One region of the Dactylosporangium sp. NPDC000521 genome, then DNA from elsewhere that is predicted to be linked to it. Evidence: riboswitches for the same ligand, from Rfam matches in the RefSeq annotation. Region 1 holds a riboswitch; each other region holds the start of a gene.
The links. Region 1 has a riboswitch for cyclic di-AMP ahead of ACFY3L_RS06865 (NlpC/P60 family protein). Riboswitches for the same ligand answer to the same signal wherever they lie in the genome.
Positions count from the first base shown of each region.

Region 2: linked by a shared signal. The riboswitch ahead of ACFY3L_RS35585 (hypothetical protein) and the one ahead of ACFY3L_RS06865 (NlpC/P60 family protein) in region 1 are both predicted to bind cyclic di-AMP.
Region 3: linked by a shared signal. The riboswitch ahead of ACFY3L_RS32345 (NlpC/P60 family protein) and the one ahead of ACFY3L_RS06865 (NlpC/P60 family protein) in region 1 are both predicted to bind cyclic di-AMP.
Region 4: linked by a shared signal. The riboswitch ahead of ACFY3L_RS44440 (C39 family peptidase) and the one ahead of ACFY3L_RS06865 (NlpC/P60 family protein) in region 1 are both predicted to bind cyclic di-AMP.

Region 1 covers NZ_JBIAYW010000002.1:234,722-238,047, forward strand. Annotated here, with positions in the region: gene ACFY3L_RS06860 (methyltransferase domain-containing protein) at 27-773, opposite strand; gene ACFY3L_RS06865 (NlpC/P60 family protein) at 837-1,805, opposite strand; cyclic di-AMP (ydaO/yuaA leader) riboswitch at 1,832-1,977, opposite strand; gene ACFY3L_RS06870 (ABC transporter ATP-binding protein) at 2,269-3,042, shown strand; gene ACFY3L_RS06875 (ABC transporter ATP-binding protein) at 3,060-3,326, shown strand, end outside.
Region 2 covers NZ_JBIAYW010000013.1:77,357-80,682, reverse strand. Annotated here, with positions in the region: gene ACFY3L_RS35590 (diguanylate cyclase domain-containing protein) at 145-1,659, shown strand; cyclic di-AMP (ydaO/yuaA leader) riboswitch at 1,705-1,847, shown strand; gene ACFY3L_RS35585 (hypothetical protein) at 1,979-2,734, shown strand; gene ACFY3L_RS35580 (polyprenyl synthetase family protein) at 2,891-3,326, opposite strand, start outside.
Region 3 covers NZ_JBIAYW010000010.1:461,716-465,041, forward strand. Annotated here, with positions in the region: gene ACFY3L_RS32340 (LamG-like jellyroll fold domain-containing protein) at 49-861, shown strand; cyclic di-AMP (ydaO/yuaA leader) riboswitch at 958-1,090, shown strand; gene ACFY3L_RS32345 (NlpC/P60 family protein) at 1,099-2,070, shown strand; gene dcd (dCTP deaminase) at 2,096-2,674, opposite strand; gene ACFY3L_RS32355 (MarR family winged helix-turn-helix transcriptional regulator) at 2,684-3,157, opposite strand; gene ACFY3L_RS32360 (pyridoxamine 5'-phosphate oxidase) at 3,206-3,326, shown strand, end outside.
Region 4 covers NZ_JBIAYW010000022.1:144,428-147,753, reverse strand. Annotated here, with positions in the region: partial or broken gene ACFY3L_RS44445 (hypothetical protein) at 1-359, opposite strand, end outside; cyclic di-AMP (ydaO/yuaA leader) riboswitch at 596-738, shown strand; gene ACFY3L_RS44440 (C39 family peptidase) at 1,151-1,813, shown strand; gene ACFY3L_RS44435 (ferric reductase-like transmembrane domain-containing protein) at 1,872-3,182, shown strand; gene ACFY3L_RS44430 (FMN-binding protein) at 3,207-3,326, shown strand, end outside.

The DNA.
Region 1 (3,326 bases):
GGCGGCTCCACGGCCGATGGGCGAGGTCAGGGGCGCCGGGCCACCACGAAGAGGCGCGGGAAGGGCAGGATCGTGCCGAACGGTTCGCGGGGGTAGCGCTCGCGCAGCGCGGCGGCCACCCTCGCCCGGAAGTCGTCCAGCTCCGCGCCGGACAGCGCGTCGAAGTAGGGCCGCAGGCCGGTCCCGCTGAACCACTCCAGCACCGGGTCCTCGCCGGGCAGGACGTGGAAGTACGTCGTCTCCCACGCGTCCACGACCAGGCCGAGCCCGGCGAGGGTCCGCACGTACCAGGCAGGCTCCTGCACCGGCGTCGCACCGCGCGGCCCCAGGACGGTCGGGTCCAGGATGTCCGCGTCGAGGATCGGCCCGCCCGTCGGGACCTGGAACGCGAGCGTGCCACCGTCGTCGAGCGCCGCCGCGAGCACCGGCATCAGTGCGGCGTGGTCGTCGACCCACTGCAGGGAGGCGTTGGCCACGATGACGTCCACGGAGCCGCGCTGCGGCCGCCACCCGGCGATGTCGCCGAGCTGGAACGACAGTTGCGACGTGCCGAGCGACGCTGCCTTGGCCAGCATCTCGGGGGAGGAGTCGATGCCGAGCACCGCCGCGTCCGGGAACCGTGTCGCCAGGGTCGCGGTCAGCGTGCCGGGCCCGCACCCGAGGTCCACGACCGCGACCGGCGCGGTGGTCTGGATGCGCGCCACCAGCTCGTGGAAGGGCCGCGCCCGCTCCTCGGCGAAGCGGCTGTACTGCTCAGGATCCCAAGAGGCCATGCCCCAATCCTGCCGGGCATGGCCTCTCGCTGAAGTACTGAAGTGCTGGCGCCGAAGCGCGGGCTACCTGACCCGGCCGAAGCCCCGCAGGTTGCTGCGGTTGGTCGAGGAGACCTGCACCGTCTTGCCGGTCGTCGGCGCATGGATCATCTGACCGTTGCCGATGTAGAGCCCGACGTGCGTGATGTTGCTGGTGGAGGTGCCGAAGAAGACCAGGTCACCCGCGGCGGCGTCGGCCTGCGAGACCCGGGCGGTCCCCCTGTACTGGTCCTGGGCGACCCGGGGGATGGTCTTACCCGCGGCCTTCCACGAGGCCAGCGTGAGGCCTGAGCAGTCGTAGCTGCCCGGGCCGGCGGCGCCCCACTTGTAGGGCTTGCCGATCTGGTTCCACGCGAAGGTGACCGCCTGGCCCGCGACGCCTGACACCGCGGGCGGCGGGCCGGCCGGCTTGGTGACCGCGTTGGTCTTGGTGCTGCCGGCCGCGGCGGCCCTGCGCTTGAGATCCTCGAGCTTCTTGACGTCGCCCTCGATCTTCTTCTTCTTCGTCTCGAGCTCGGCCTTCTTCGCGTTCTCCGCGGCGAGCGTCTCGTCGATCTTCTTCTGCTCGTCGGCGAGCTTCGTCTGGGCCTCTTTGTAGGCCCCGATCTCCGCCTGCCGGTGCTTGTTCATCTGCTGCAGGGTGGAGAGCTGGTCGATCAGCGTGTCGGAGGACTGCGAGTTGAGAATCACCGACAGGCTGCCGAAGTTGCCGGAGGTCTTGAACGCGGCGACCGCCAGCACGTCGACGTTCGCGGTGGCCGTGGCCGCGCTGTCGGCGAGCGGCTGGAGCCGCTTCTGCAGGTCCGCGTTGGCGGCCTGCGCGATGGCGAGATCCTCGTTGACCTTGTTGTAGGCCTCGACCGTCGCCTCGAACTCGTCGCCCACCTTGTCGAGCTGGGCTTCGATCTCGGCGAGGGTCGGATCTGCCTTGGCGACACTCGCGGGCGCCACGATCGCCAGCGACACCACGCCGATGACGAGTGTGCGCAGCAAGGACCGTCCTGGGGACAAGGGATGACCCTTCTTCACCGACCGCCTACCGGGTTAGCTGACGGGTTCGGGCGGGAAGAGTGCGCCCTACCGCGCTGTGCGGATTCACCCCGAAGGACTCTGGGTCCCCGGCTCGACAGCGCCAGAGCGGCGCTCGATTCGGCGGCGCTTGCCCGGCGCCGCCCGGGGTGGGCGACGGACTGCCGTGCAGGCCAGGACATAACTTAACGTGATCACCGGCGAAGCGAAACCCGCGAGCGTTGTTGAACATTGATTACCCCAAAAGTCCGAATCACGGCGGGTTGTCGCTCCACATCGGACAGTGATGCACCACAGAAGATGGTGTTGACGGACACACAATTGGGGCTTGATTCTGCTCTCAGACCCGGTTAAATACACGTAACTTTATTCACCGTCGATGCACATAGTTCGCCCACTCCGAACACCCCCGGAGGAGCGTCACCGGATGTTGCGTGTCCAGAACCTCGAGGTCGTCTACGACGACGTGATGCTGGTCTTGCGAGGCGTCAGCCTGCAGATCCCACCAGGACGCATCGTCGCGCTGCTCGGCGCGAACGGTGCGGGCAAGACCACGCTGCTGCGGGCCCTGTCGGGCCTGCTCGGCGTCCACGACGGCGCCATCACCAAGGGCTCCGTCACGCTCGACGAGAAGCCCATCCACCGGCTCAAACCCGCCGCCGTGGTCCGCCACGGCGTCTCGCAGGTGATGGAGGGGCGCAGGACCTTCGCCGAACTGACCGTCGAGGAGAACCTGCGACTCGGCGCCCACACCCGCCCGAAGGGCCGGGCTGAGGCGATGGACCGCATGTACACCCTGTTCCCGGTCCTCGCGCAGCGCCGCGGCAGCATCGCCGGCTACCTCTCCGGCGGCGAGCAGCAGATGCTGGCGATGGGGCGGGCGCTCATGTCGGACCCGGCGTACCTGCTGCTCGACGAGCCCAGCCTCGGACTCGCGCCGCGAATGGTCGAGCAGGTCCGCGACCTGATCGTGCAGATCAACCAGGCCGGCACCGGCGTGCTGCTGGTCGAGCAGAACGCGACCATGGCGCTGTCCATCGCCGAGCACGGATACGTGCTGGAGACGGGCAAGGTCGTGCTCGACAAGCCCGCCGCCGAACTGCTCGCCGACGACGACATCCGCGAGTTCTACCTGGGACGGGCCGAGCGGTCCTTCCGCGACGTGAAGCACTACAAGCGTCGCAAGCGCTGGCTGTCATAGAAAAATCAGGAGTAGCCGTGCTGCGTTTCGAAGACGTCCGGCTCAGCTTCGCCGGCGTCAAAGCCATCGACGGGGTCTCGTTCACCGTCGCGAAGGACGAGCTCTTCGCCGTCATCGGGCCCAACGGGGCCGGAAAGACGTCGATCTTCAATGTGATTTCCGGGGTGTACCGGCCGCAGAAGGGCAAGGTGTCCCTCGACGGCACCGACCTCACCGGACTGCGCCCGGACAAGGTCGCCAAGCTGGGCGTGGCGCGCACCTTCCAGAACGTCGAGCTGTTCCAG
Region 2 (3,326 bases), on a different contig from region 1:
GTCAGCCGCGGCGCTGACGCGGGTCCGCGCGGCGGCGGACGGCGTCCGCAATTGCTTAGGATCGGAGGCGGTGCGTCGATGTGAGGGATGCAGGGTCGGCCGGATCGGGGTAGGCGAGCCGTGGATCGAGATCGGGACATGGCGATGGCCGCCATCCGTTCGGTCTACCGGATCACTGGGCGCATCAACACCGGCAGCACCGTCGTCGAGACGCTGAACCGGATCGCCGACGCCGTCGTCGAGAGCGTCGGGTTCGGCGCCGCCGTGGTCAACTACCTGCATCCGGAGGGTGTGTACGAGGCGGTCGCCATCGCCGGGTCCGAGGAGGCGCGGGCGGAGCTGCTCGGCGTCCGGTACCCCGCGGCGGAGTTCGACGCGCACCTGGCCGCCGCCGACGAGTGGGGGCAGCTGCGCTTCCGGCCGCACGAGCGGCACAACGACGGCATCCAGTCCTGGATCCCGGCCGCGCCCGACGGCACGGACGACATCCCGGAGGAGGAGCGCTGGCACCCCCTCGACGCCTTGTTCGCGCCGCTGCACGCCCCCGACGGCTCGCTCGTCGGCGTGCTCAGCGTCGACCTGCCCGCCGACGGCAGGCGGCCCGGCGCGTTCCAGCGCGAGCTGCTCGAGATGCTCGCCGCGCAGGCCGGCATCGCGATCAACAACGCCAACCTGGTCGAGGCGCTGCGCCGGGAGCGGCAGCACCTGGAGGCGAGCGAGGCCGCGTTCCGGCTCGCGTTCAACGGCGCCGGCACCGGCATGTGCATGATCGGCCTGGAGGGTGCCGACATGACCCGGCTCGTGCGGGTCAACCCCGCGCTGTGCGAGCTGCTCGGGCGGGATGAGGACGTGCTCGTCTCGATGCGCTTCGGCGACTTCATCCACCCCGACGACTTCGAGCGCAGCAGGGAGGTGTTCGCCGGCGGCGCCGGCACGATCCGCGACTACGAGGTGCGCTGCGTCCGCGGCGACGGCGAGACGATCTGGATCTCCGCGACGATGTCGGTGGTCGCCGGGTCGCCCGCGTTCGCGATCACGCAGGTGCAGGACATCACCAGCCGCAAGGCCACCGAGGCCGACCTGGTCCGCAGGGCCTTACGCGACCCGCTGACCGGCCTGGCGAACCGCGAGGCCGTCGCCGAACCCCTCGCGGCCGCGATCCGGCGGGCCCGCGCCGAGCACGTGATCAGCGCGCTGCTCTTCTGCGACCTCGACGACTTCAAAATCGTCAATGACACCCTGGGTCACGAGGCCGGCGACGCGGTCCTCGTCGCCGTCGCGCGGCGCCTCCAGTCGCTGGTGCGGCCCACCGACACCGTCGCGCGCCTCGGCGGCGACGAGTTCGTCGTCCTCATGGGCAACGTCGCCGTCGGTGACCTCGGCGCGCTGGTCGACCGCCTCGAACGCGCCGTCTGCGCACCCGTCACGCACCAGGGGCACATCATGCGGGTCAGGGTCAGCGTCGGTGTTGCCGTGATCGATGACACGGTCGAGGACGCGGGCGCCGCGCTGCGGGCCGCCGACCGCGCGATGTACCTGGTCAAGGGCGGTCGTCACGCCGGCGAGGTGACCAGAAGGGTGACAGCGTTCGGTGATCGTTCGGGTGCGCCGGGTGGTATGCCGTTGCTGCGGTTGGCCCGGCCCGAGACGGCCCAGTAGGGTCGTTGAGTCCGCTCCGGTCGACCTGCACCGATCGGTGCTGCCGGGCGGGCGCCGTCGAGTCGCGATCTTCGCGAGCCGGGGACCCATGCGCGTCCTCTGGGGTGTATCCGCGGCCTGGCCGCGGTAGGGCGAAACTTCCCGCCCGAACCCGTCAGCTAACCCGGTAGGCGGCACCGGAAGGAGTCTGCGCCGATGCCGGCCGCCCACGCGCCCTCGTAGCACCTCACCACTGGTTCCCCCCTTCCAGCACGCCGTCCCCGGGCGACGTGCCGATTCCGCATGCCATTTTCTGCCTGCCACGAAGGACATATCAGTAGTGAAGCCCGTATTGAAGGCGTTGCCACGCCAGTTCCACCCGCGACATCGCCGGCTGCCCGTGCTGGGCGCCAAGGCCGGCACCGTCTCGGTCGCCGTCCTGTCCGCCACGCTGCTGGGCACCCTGCCGGCGGACTCGCCGGCGTCGATGTTCACCGGCCCCGCGTACGCCGAGTCCGGCACCGTCGCGGCCGCCTGGACCTGGCCGTCACCGTCGTCCTTGTCCGCTTCCGGACCGTCGTCCGCGCCCTCCGCCGATGCGCGGGCGGAGCCCCTGGCCGTCGCGGTGCCGGCCGCGCCCGTTCCACCGGCGCAGCCCGCCGTCAAGCCCGTCGCCGGCCTCGACCAGCGGCAGATGGACAACGCCGCGATCATCGTCAAGCAGGGCAGGGCGCAGGGCATGCCTGACCGGGCCCTGGTCGTGGCGCTCGCGACCGCGATGCAGGAGAGCGACCTGTACAACATCGCCAGCTCCGCCGTGCCGGCGTCCCTGCGGCTGCCGCACGAGGGCACCTCGACCGACCACGACTCGGTCGGGCTCTTCCAGCAGCGGGCCAGCCAGGGCTGGGGCACCGTCGCAGAGCTGATGAACCCCGCCCACTCCGCGATGCTCTTCTACAACGCGCTCAACCGCGTCGAGGGCTGGCAGCGGATGAGCGTCACCGCCGCCGCGCAGGCGGTGCAGCGGTCGGCCTTCCCCGGCGCGTACCAGAAGCACGCCGGCCGCGCGGAGCAGGTCGTCGCCGCCCTCACCTGACGCGCATCGCACCCGCCTGGCCGGCGTTTCCCTCGCGGGAGTGCCGGTCAGGCCGGTGTGTCGGGTCGCCCAGCGGGCGCGCTCCTGTTGGGGGAGTGCTGGTTAGGCTGGGTGTCGGGTCGCCCAGCGGGTGCGCTCCTGTTGGGGGAGTGCTGGTTAGGCTGGGTGTCGGGTCGCCCAGCGGGCCAGCCCGACGAGCTCGGCGACCGCGGCCGGCTCGGGGATCGCCAGGTCGAGGGCGACCAGCGCCTGCGCGAGGAGGTCGTCGGCCTGCTGGGCGCACCAGGAGCGGGCGCCGGAGCGTTCGATGACCTTCGCGGCACGCTCCAGGTCGGCGTCGCTGAGGCTGCCCTCGCGGTGCAGCAGCCCGGTCAGCTCGTCGGCGCCCGCGGCGAGAGCGGCGGCGACCGGCAGCGAGCGCCGGCGGCCGCGCAGGTCGGCGAACGCCGGGCGGCCCGTCACGGCCGGGTCACCCCAGATGCCCTGCAGGTCCTCGGCGAACCGGACGGCCAGCCCGAGCCGCACCCCGAACAGCCGCAGCTGCTCCACCTGCGCCGGGTCGCCGCCGCCGGCGAGGGCGCCGAGGGCGCAC
Region 3 (3,326 bases), on a different contig from region 1:
GTGTTTTACCGGGAATTCACCTTCCGGATTTCGGCATAATGTCCGGTTATGCGTACGTGGCTCCTCCTCCTGGCTGCGCTCGTGCCTGTCGCCGGCTGCGCTTCCCCCTCGCGGCAACCTGAAGAATCCGTGGCTTCGGCTCGGCCCTCACCCCGCCACGCCACGGTTTCCGGTGCCCCTTCCTCCCCGGCCGCGCCCTCGTTCGTCGCCGCCGCACCCTCGGCCGACGTCCTCCGGTACACCTTCGACAGCGGGATCACGGGGCCGGTGCTGGACAGCGCGGGCCGGCTCCCGCTGCGGATCCGCAGGGCCGGCGGCCAGCTGTCGGCCGTGCCGCACGCCGGCGGACTCGCGGTGCGATTTCCCCAGCCGTGTGAGCACTACGGTGCGGAGAGTTGCGCACGCGCCATCTTGCAGAGCGGCCCCGCGGAATTCCTCAATCCGGGCCGGGAGGAGTTCTCGTATGGTGCGAGTGTGCTCCTCGCGCCCAATGAGACTTCTAAAGGCGCCAATGTTCTGCAAAAAGGGTTCTCGGTCGGTGACAGTCAGTTCAAGTTGCAGGTGGACGGTGCGGAAGGGCGCCCCAGTTGTGTGATTGTCGGCGTGGGCGAACCTACCATTTACGTAGCCCTCGCATCGCTGAGCGTGGCTGACGGCCGGTGGCACCGGATCGAGTGCGCACGCAGTGACGCCCTGCTCACGGTGGCCGTGGACGGCAAGACCAGGGGCCGGTCGGCCATTCCTCCGTCACTGTCCATCGTGAACACGGATCCGCTCTGTATTGGCGGTAAGGGAACCAGTGCGAACAACGACCAGTTCGCCGGTGCAATTGATGACGTGTTCATCACTCGGGCGCCCTGACTTTTCGGTTAATTCGGACACTGGCTTGCCCCTCTGGGTCACTCGCCATACCGTAAATTCCGGCCGGATGGATGTCCGCACCCACCACGGGTGCGCCAGACGGCACCGCCGAGTCGATTTTTGAACCGGGGACCCACTGCGTCATCGGGGTGAATCCGCGATCTGCGGTAGGACGACCTTCCCGTCCGAACCCGTCAGCTAACCCGGTAGGCGGCTGGAAGAAGGAGTAACCCCTCGATGCGGCCCAACCGTCTGGTTCGGCTCCTCGTTGCCACGCTCGGCGGTCTCTCACTCGCCGTCGGGATCACCGGCCTCGCTCACGCGGACCCGACGCCCGCCGAGCTCGAAGCGCAGATCGACAAGAAGTGGAATGAAGTCGAGCCCATCATCGAGCAGCACAACCAGCTCAAGGGCGAGCTGAAGGCCAACCTGACGAAGCAGGCGCAGCTGAAGAGCCAGATCGACCCGCTACAGGCGCAGGTCGACGCCGCGCTGCTGCGGGTGAGTGCGTTCTCGGTCATGCAGTACAAGACCGGGCGGATCTCCAGCTTCAACGCGCTGATGACGACCGGCTCGCCCGACACGTTCGCCCAGCAGCTCGTCATGCTGAACATGCTGGCCAAGGACGAGGCCGAGGGCATCAAGGACGTTCTGGACAGCAAAAAGGTCCTCGACGACCAGAAGAAGCCGCTCGATGACCTGATCGCCAAGCAGAAGGCCGCCGAGGCGGAGATGGCGACGAAAGAGACCACGATCAACGCCGAGATCAAGACGCTCAACGACATGCGCACCAAGGCGTATGGCTCCAGCGGCGCGACCGGCGAGCTGCGCCCCGTCGCCTGCCCCGTTGAGTACTCCGGCGGCGACGCCGCGAAGGCCGCGCAGGTCGCCTGCCAGCAGATCGGCAAGAAGTACGTGTGGGCGGCCGAGGGCCCCAACACCTTCGACTGCTCAGGCCTCACGCTCTACGCCTGGAAGCAGGCCGGCCACACGCTGCGGCACTACACCAAGTGGCAGTACTCGGACACCAAGCGCGTCACCCGCGCCGACCTGAAGGCCGGCGACCTGGTCTTCTTCTACAGCGACATGCACCACATGGGGATGTACGTCGGCGGCGGCTGGATGGTCCACGCCCCGACCACCGGCGACGTGGTCCGCATGAAGAAGATCGACACGGCACCGATCTCCGGGTACGGCAGAGTGGCTTAGAGCTTCGGGACCTGGCCGCCGGCCCTTACGTCGTCGGCCAGGTCCGCCAGTTCTGGTGGGAGCGGCTCGCCGTCGGGCCGCGCTGGCCCTGATACCGGGAGCCGTACACCGCGGACCCGTAGGGATGCTCCGACGGCGAGGACAGCCGGAAGATGCACAGCTGCCCGATCTTCATCCCCGGCCAGAGCATGATCGGCAGATTGGCCACGTTGGACAGCTCGAGCGTCACGTGCCCGGAGAACCCCGGGTCGATGAACCCCGCGGTCGAGTGCGTCAGCAGCCCGAGCCGCCCCAGGCTCGACTTGCCCTCCAGCCGGCCCGCGAGCTGATCGCCGAGGCTGATCACCTCCAGCGTCGAGGCGAGCACGAACTCCCCGGGGTGCAGCACGAACGGCTGCCCGTCGTCGACCTCCACCATCGCGGTGAGATCGTCCTGCTGGATCGCCGGGTCGATGTGGGTGTACAGGTGATTGTTGAACACCCTGAACCACCGGTCGAGCCGCACGTCGATACTCGACGGCTGGACCAGGTCCTTGTCGAACGGCTCGAGCCGCAACTGGCCGTCGGCGAGCTCTTTGGTCAGGTCACGGTCGGAGAGCAGCACGTCCTGACCCTATGTGGTTTCGTCTGCGGCGCTCGAGGTGGCCCCTCGTACGGCCTCGATGACCCTCTTCGTGACTTCCAGGTCCTGCTCGTCGAACTCCGCGAGCGCCTCCCGGATGTGCCGCCCCAGCGGCGCGAAGAACGCCTGGGCCAAGGCCTTCGCCGGTGGCTGCATCACGAGGTGTACGCGACGCCGGTCCTCCGTGTCGTGCCGCCGCTCGATGTGCCCGGCTTTCGCCAACCGGTCCAGCAGCGCGGTCGTGGCCGCCGGGCTCAGCCGCAGCGTCCTGGCCAGCTCCCCGGGCGTCAGCGGCTGTTGCTGCTCCGCCGCCCGCCAGATGTACGCCACGGCGTTCATGTCCGTGCGGTGCAGCCCGTGCTGCCGGGTGAACACCTCCAGGAACCGATCGGCCTCGAGGTTGAAGCTTCTCAGCAGGTCGATCAGCTCGCCGCTCGCGTCACCCACCGGGTCATTGTCCTTCATTCGTGGAATCACACACTTTTCGTACACGTGTACGAGTAAATTGAGGGCATGGCGACGTGGGCAGAATTCTCCACGGCCGAGCCCCTGCTGGCGACGGCCATCCGCACTCTGATCTGCCAGTACGGCCCCGGCATGGGCTACCTGGCCACCATCCGCCCCGACGGAGGCC
Region 4 (3,326 bases), on a different contig from region 1:
GCGGCACCGCGACGCAGCCGTGGCTCGAAGCGCCCCGCGAACGATGCCGCCAGCAGGGAATCACCGCCCGGCAACGCCTCGCCGCCCTTGTCGCGATCACCCAACCGGCCGAGGCGGCCGCGCTGCTGGACGCCGCCGCCGACATCGACCCGCACAGCGACGCCCTCGCCCGAGCCGTGGCACGTCGCGTAAGGCGGCGGTGCGAGGGAGTCGAGTGTGTCGGGTTCGAGGCGCAGGGAGGTGCGGCGGCGGGCGCCTTCGGAGAGGGTCTGCACGAGCAGGCCGGCATCCTGCAGAACCTCGACGTGTTGGGCAACGAGGTTCGTCGGCAGGTCCAGATAGCGCCGGTGAGGCGTCACCGAGGGTGAGTTATCTCCTATTGGCGGTAGGAGGCAGCGATCAATCGATGTGACCGCATATAACCTGCATGAGCCCTAGAGCTGACCCATGCCCTGATGCTGTCAACGTATTGAGTAGTCGGTCTGAGCGGTGATGATGTGCGGCTTCTTCCAGCTAGCGGGCCTTGGCAGGGCAGTGCCCCTTGCGTAACGTCATGGGTCGCTTGGTCCGGTTCATGCTCACGGCAGGTGACGCTGGGGCAGGCGCGCTGAGTCGTGCATGCACGAGCCGGGGACTCCCCGCACGTCTGGGGTGGATCCGTGGGCCGACGGCCTGTGGTAGGGCGACCTTCGCGCCCGAATCCGTCAGCTGACCCGGTAGGCGGACGCGTAAGGAGAGTTGTCTGTGCACAGCCGCTACCCCCATCGCCGAGGTCCTCGCAGGGTGCATGCCCGCCCGTCCGAGCACCGAGGGGCGTCAACAGTTCGCTAGTGCCGCCTGCTGTCACGCTGCGGATGGTCACAATCGCGTAGATGCCGGCCGCTCCGGTTGCAGCGGCTAGTGAGACCACGTTCCGGCGCGGCAGGGTGCTGCAAGCCCATGCCCCGTGCGCCACCCGTCCGGCTGCCGAGTGGCGAGCTGGAGCGTGCGCCGCGCACACCACCGCTCGCTGCCCGATGTCTGTTCATCGCATGTCGTCGCACGTCATACACGTATCGATCGCCCTGCTCCGGGCTGTTGGAGACTCATTGTGAACCCTGAATCCGTACAGCCGCAGTCCCACCGCGCCGGGGGTACCCGCCGGCCGCGGATGGCGGTGACCATGTGCGTGCTGCTCGCCGCGGCGGCCGTGGCAGGCATCGTGCTCAGTCAGCTCGGCGATCCTCCGGCTGAGCGCACCGCGGCGGCGGGCGCGCAACCACCGAAGGCCGTCGCGGCCGCGCCGCCGTCCGCGCCGACGACGATGCTCCTCAAGTACCAGTTCCAGCTGCAGCCGAACTACTACTACTGCGGGCCGGCGGCCACCCGGATCGCGCTCACGGCGGCCGGCCACGGCGTCAGTCAGGACGAGGCCGCGGCCATGCTGGGCACCACCACCAGCGGGACGAACTCGGCCTTCGACACCACCCGCGTACTCAACCAGGTGCTCGGACACGGCCGCACGCTATACCAGACCAGAGAGATCCCGGTCTACCCGGCAACGCCCGCGCAGGCCGCGCAGCTCCGGACCGACGTGCTGACCACGGTCGGCGGCGGACGGGCGATCGTGGCGAACATCGCCGGACACGTGACCGACACCGCCGGTGCCGTGCACGCCTACGAAGGCGGTCACTACCTGACGGTCGTCGGATACCGTGACGGCGGCGGCACGGTGAAGATCGCCGACCCGGCCAACCCGAGCGGGGACGGCACCTACTGGCTGAGCACCCCCAAGCTGGCCGACTGGATCTCCTCGCGTGGCTACTCGTATTGATTCCCGGCATCGCCGATCAACTGACGGTGGCAAGCCGGCGTCGTGGTGGCCGGCTGTCGTGGGCTCAGTCCTGGTGTCCAGCGTCCTGTTCGTGGTCACGCTGTGGGTGTCCGGTGGCGGTCTGCACGGCCTCGGCTCGCTGGCCGGCGGCGCTACGTCCATCGGCCGGCTGACCGGACTGGTCTCGGCCGACCTGCTGCTCATCCAGGTGCTGCTGATGGCCAGGGTGCCGGTCCTGGAACGCACCTACGGCCAGGACCGGCTGGCCCGCTGGCACCGGTGGATCGGGTTCACCTCGTTCAACCTGATGCTCGCCCACCTCGTGCTGATCACCGTCGGCTACGCGCGAACCCTCCACCTGTCCCTGGTGCGCCAGGCTTGGGAGCTGGTCGCCGACTACCCGGGGATGCTGCTGGCGGTCGTCGGTACCGCGGCGCTGGTCCTGGTCACCGTCACCTCGATCCGGGCAGCGCGGCGCCGGCTGCGCTACGAGTCGTGGCACCTGCTGCACCTGTACGCCTACCTCGGCGTCGGCCTGGCCCTGCCACACCAGTTGTGGACCGGCGCGGACTTCCTCACCGCGCCGTCGGCCCGGCTGTACTGGTGGAGCGCCTACGGAGCTTGCGCCGGCACGGTGCTCGTCTGCCGGCTCGGGCTGCCCGCCTGGCGCACACTGCGGCACCGTATCGAGGTCGACCACGTCGTGGCCGAGGCGCCCGGGGTGTACTCGATCCATCTGCGCGGGCGGCGCCTGCAGCAGCTGCCGGTCCGTGCCGGACAGTTCTTCCAATGGCGGTTCCTGTCCGGCCCGGGCTGGAGCCGCGCCCATCCGTACTCGCTGTCCGCGCAACCGGGCCGGGACCGGCTGCGCATCACAGTGAAGGCGCACGGCGACGGCGGCCGTGCCGTGGCCGCGCTGCAGCCCGGCACGAGGGCGGTCATCGAGGGCCCGTACGGCCGGCTCACCGCCGAGCGGCGCACCGCCCGTCGTGTCACGATGGTCGCCGCCGGCGTGGGCGTCACCCCGCTGCGAGCGCTGCTGGAAGAGCTGCCGTACGCCGCGGGCGAGGCGACGCTGCTCTACCGCGCCAGGAGCGAACCAGAGGTTCTGTTCCGCGACGAGCTCGACGATCTCGCCGCCACCCGCGGCGTGGACGTGCGGTACCTGGTGGGCGCCCGCGCCGAGGACGGATCGTGGCTGCCGGCCGGATGGTCCAGCGCATCCACCTTGGACGAGCTGGTTCCCGGCGTCCGGTATCACGACGTGTTCGTCTGCGGTCCCGACGCGTGGATGCAGGCGGTGGTCCGCGCCGCCCGGCAGGCGGGCGTGCGCGCCGGCCGCATCCACCTCGAAAACTTCGCCTGGTAGCTCGGCTCGAAGGAGACGTTCCGCGTGCACAGAATCACGCTTTGGCTGGCCGGCACGGCCGCGACGGTCGTCCTGGTGTTCACCTACCGGACCTCGACCATGGGGCCGGTCCGCCCGGCGCCCGCAGCCGCGGCACCAGGCACC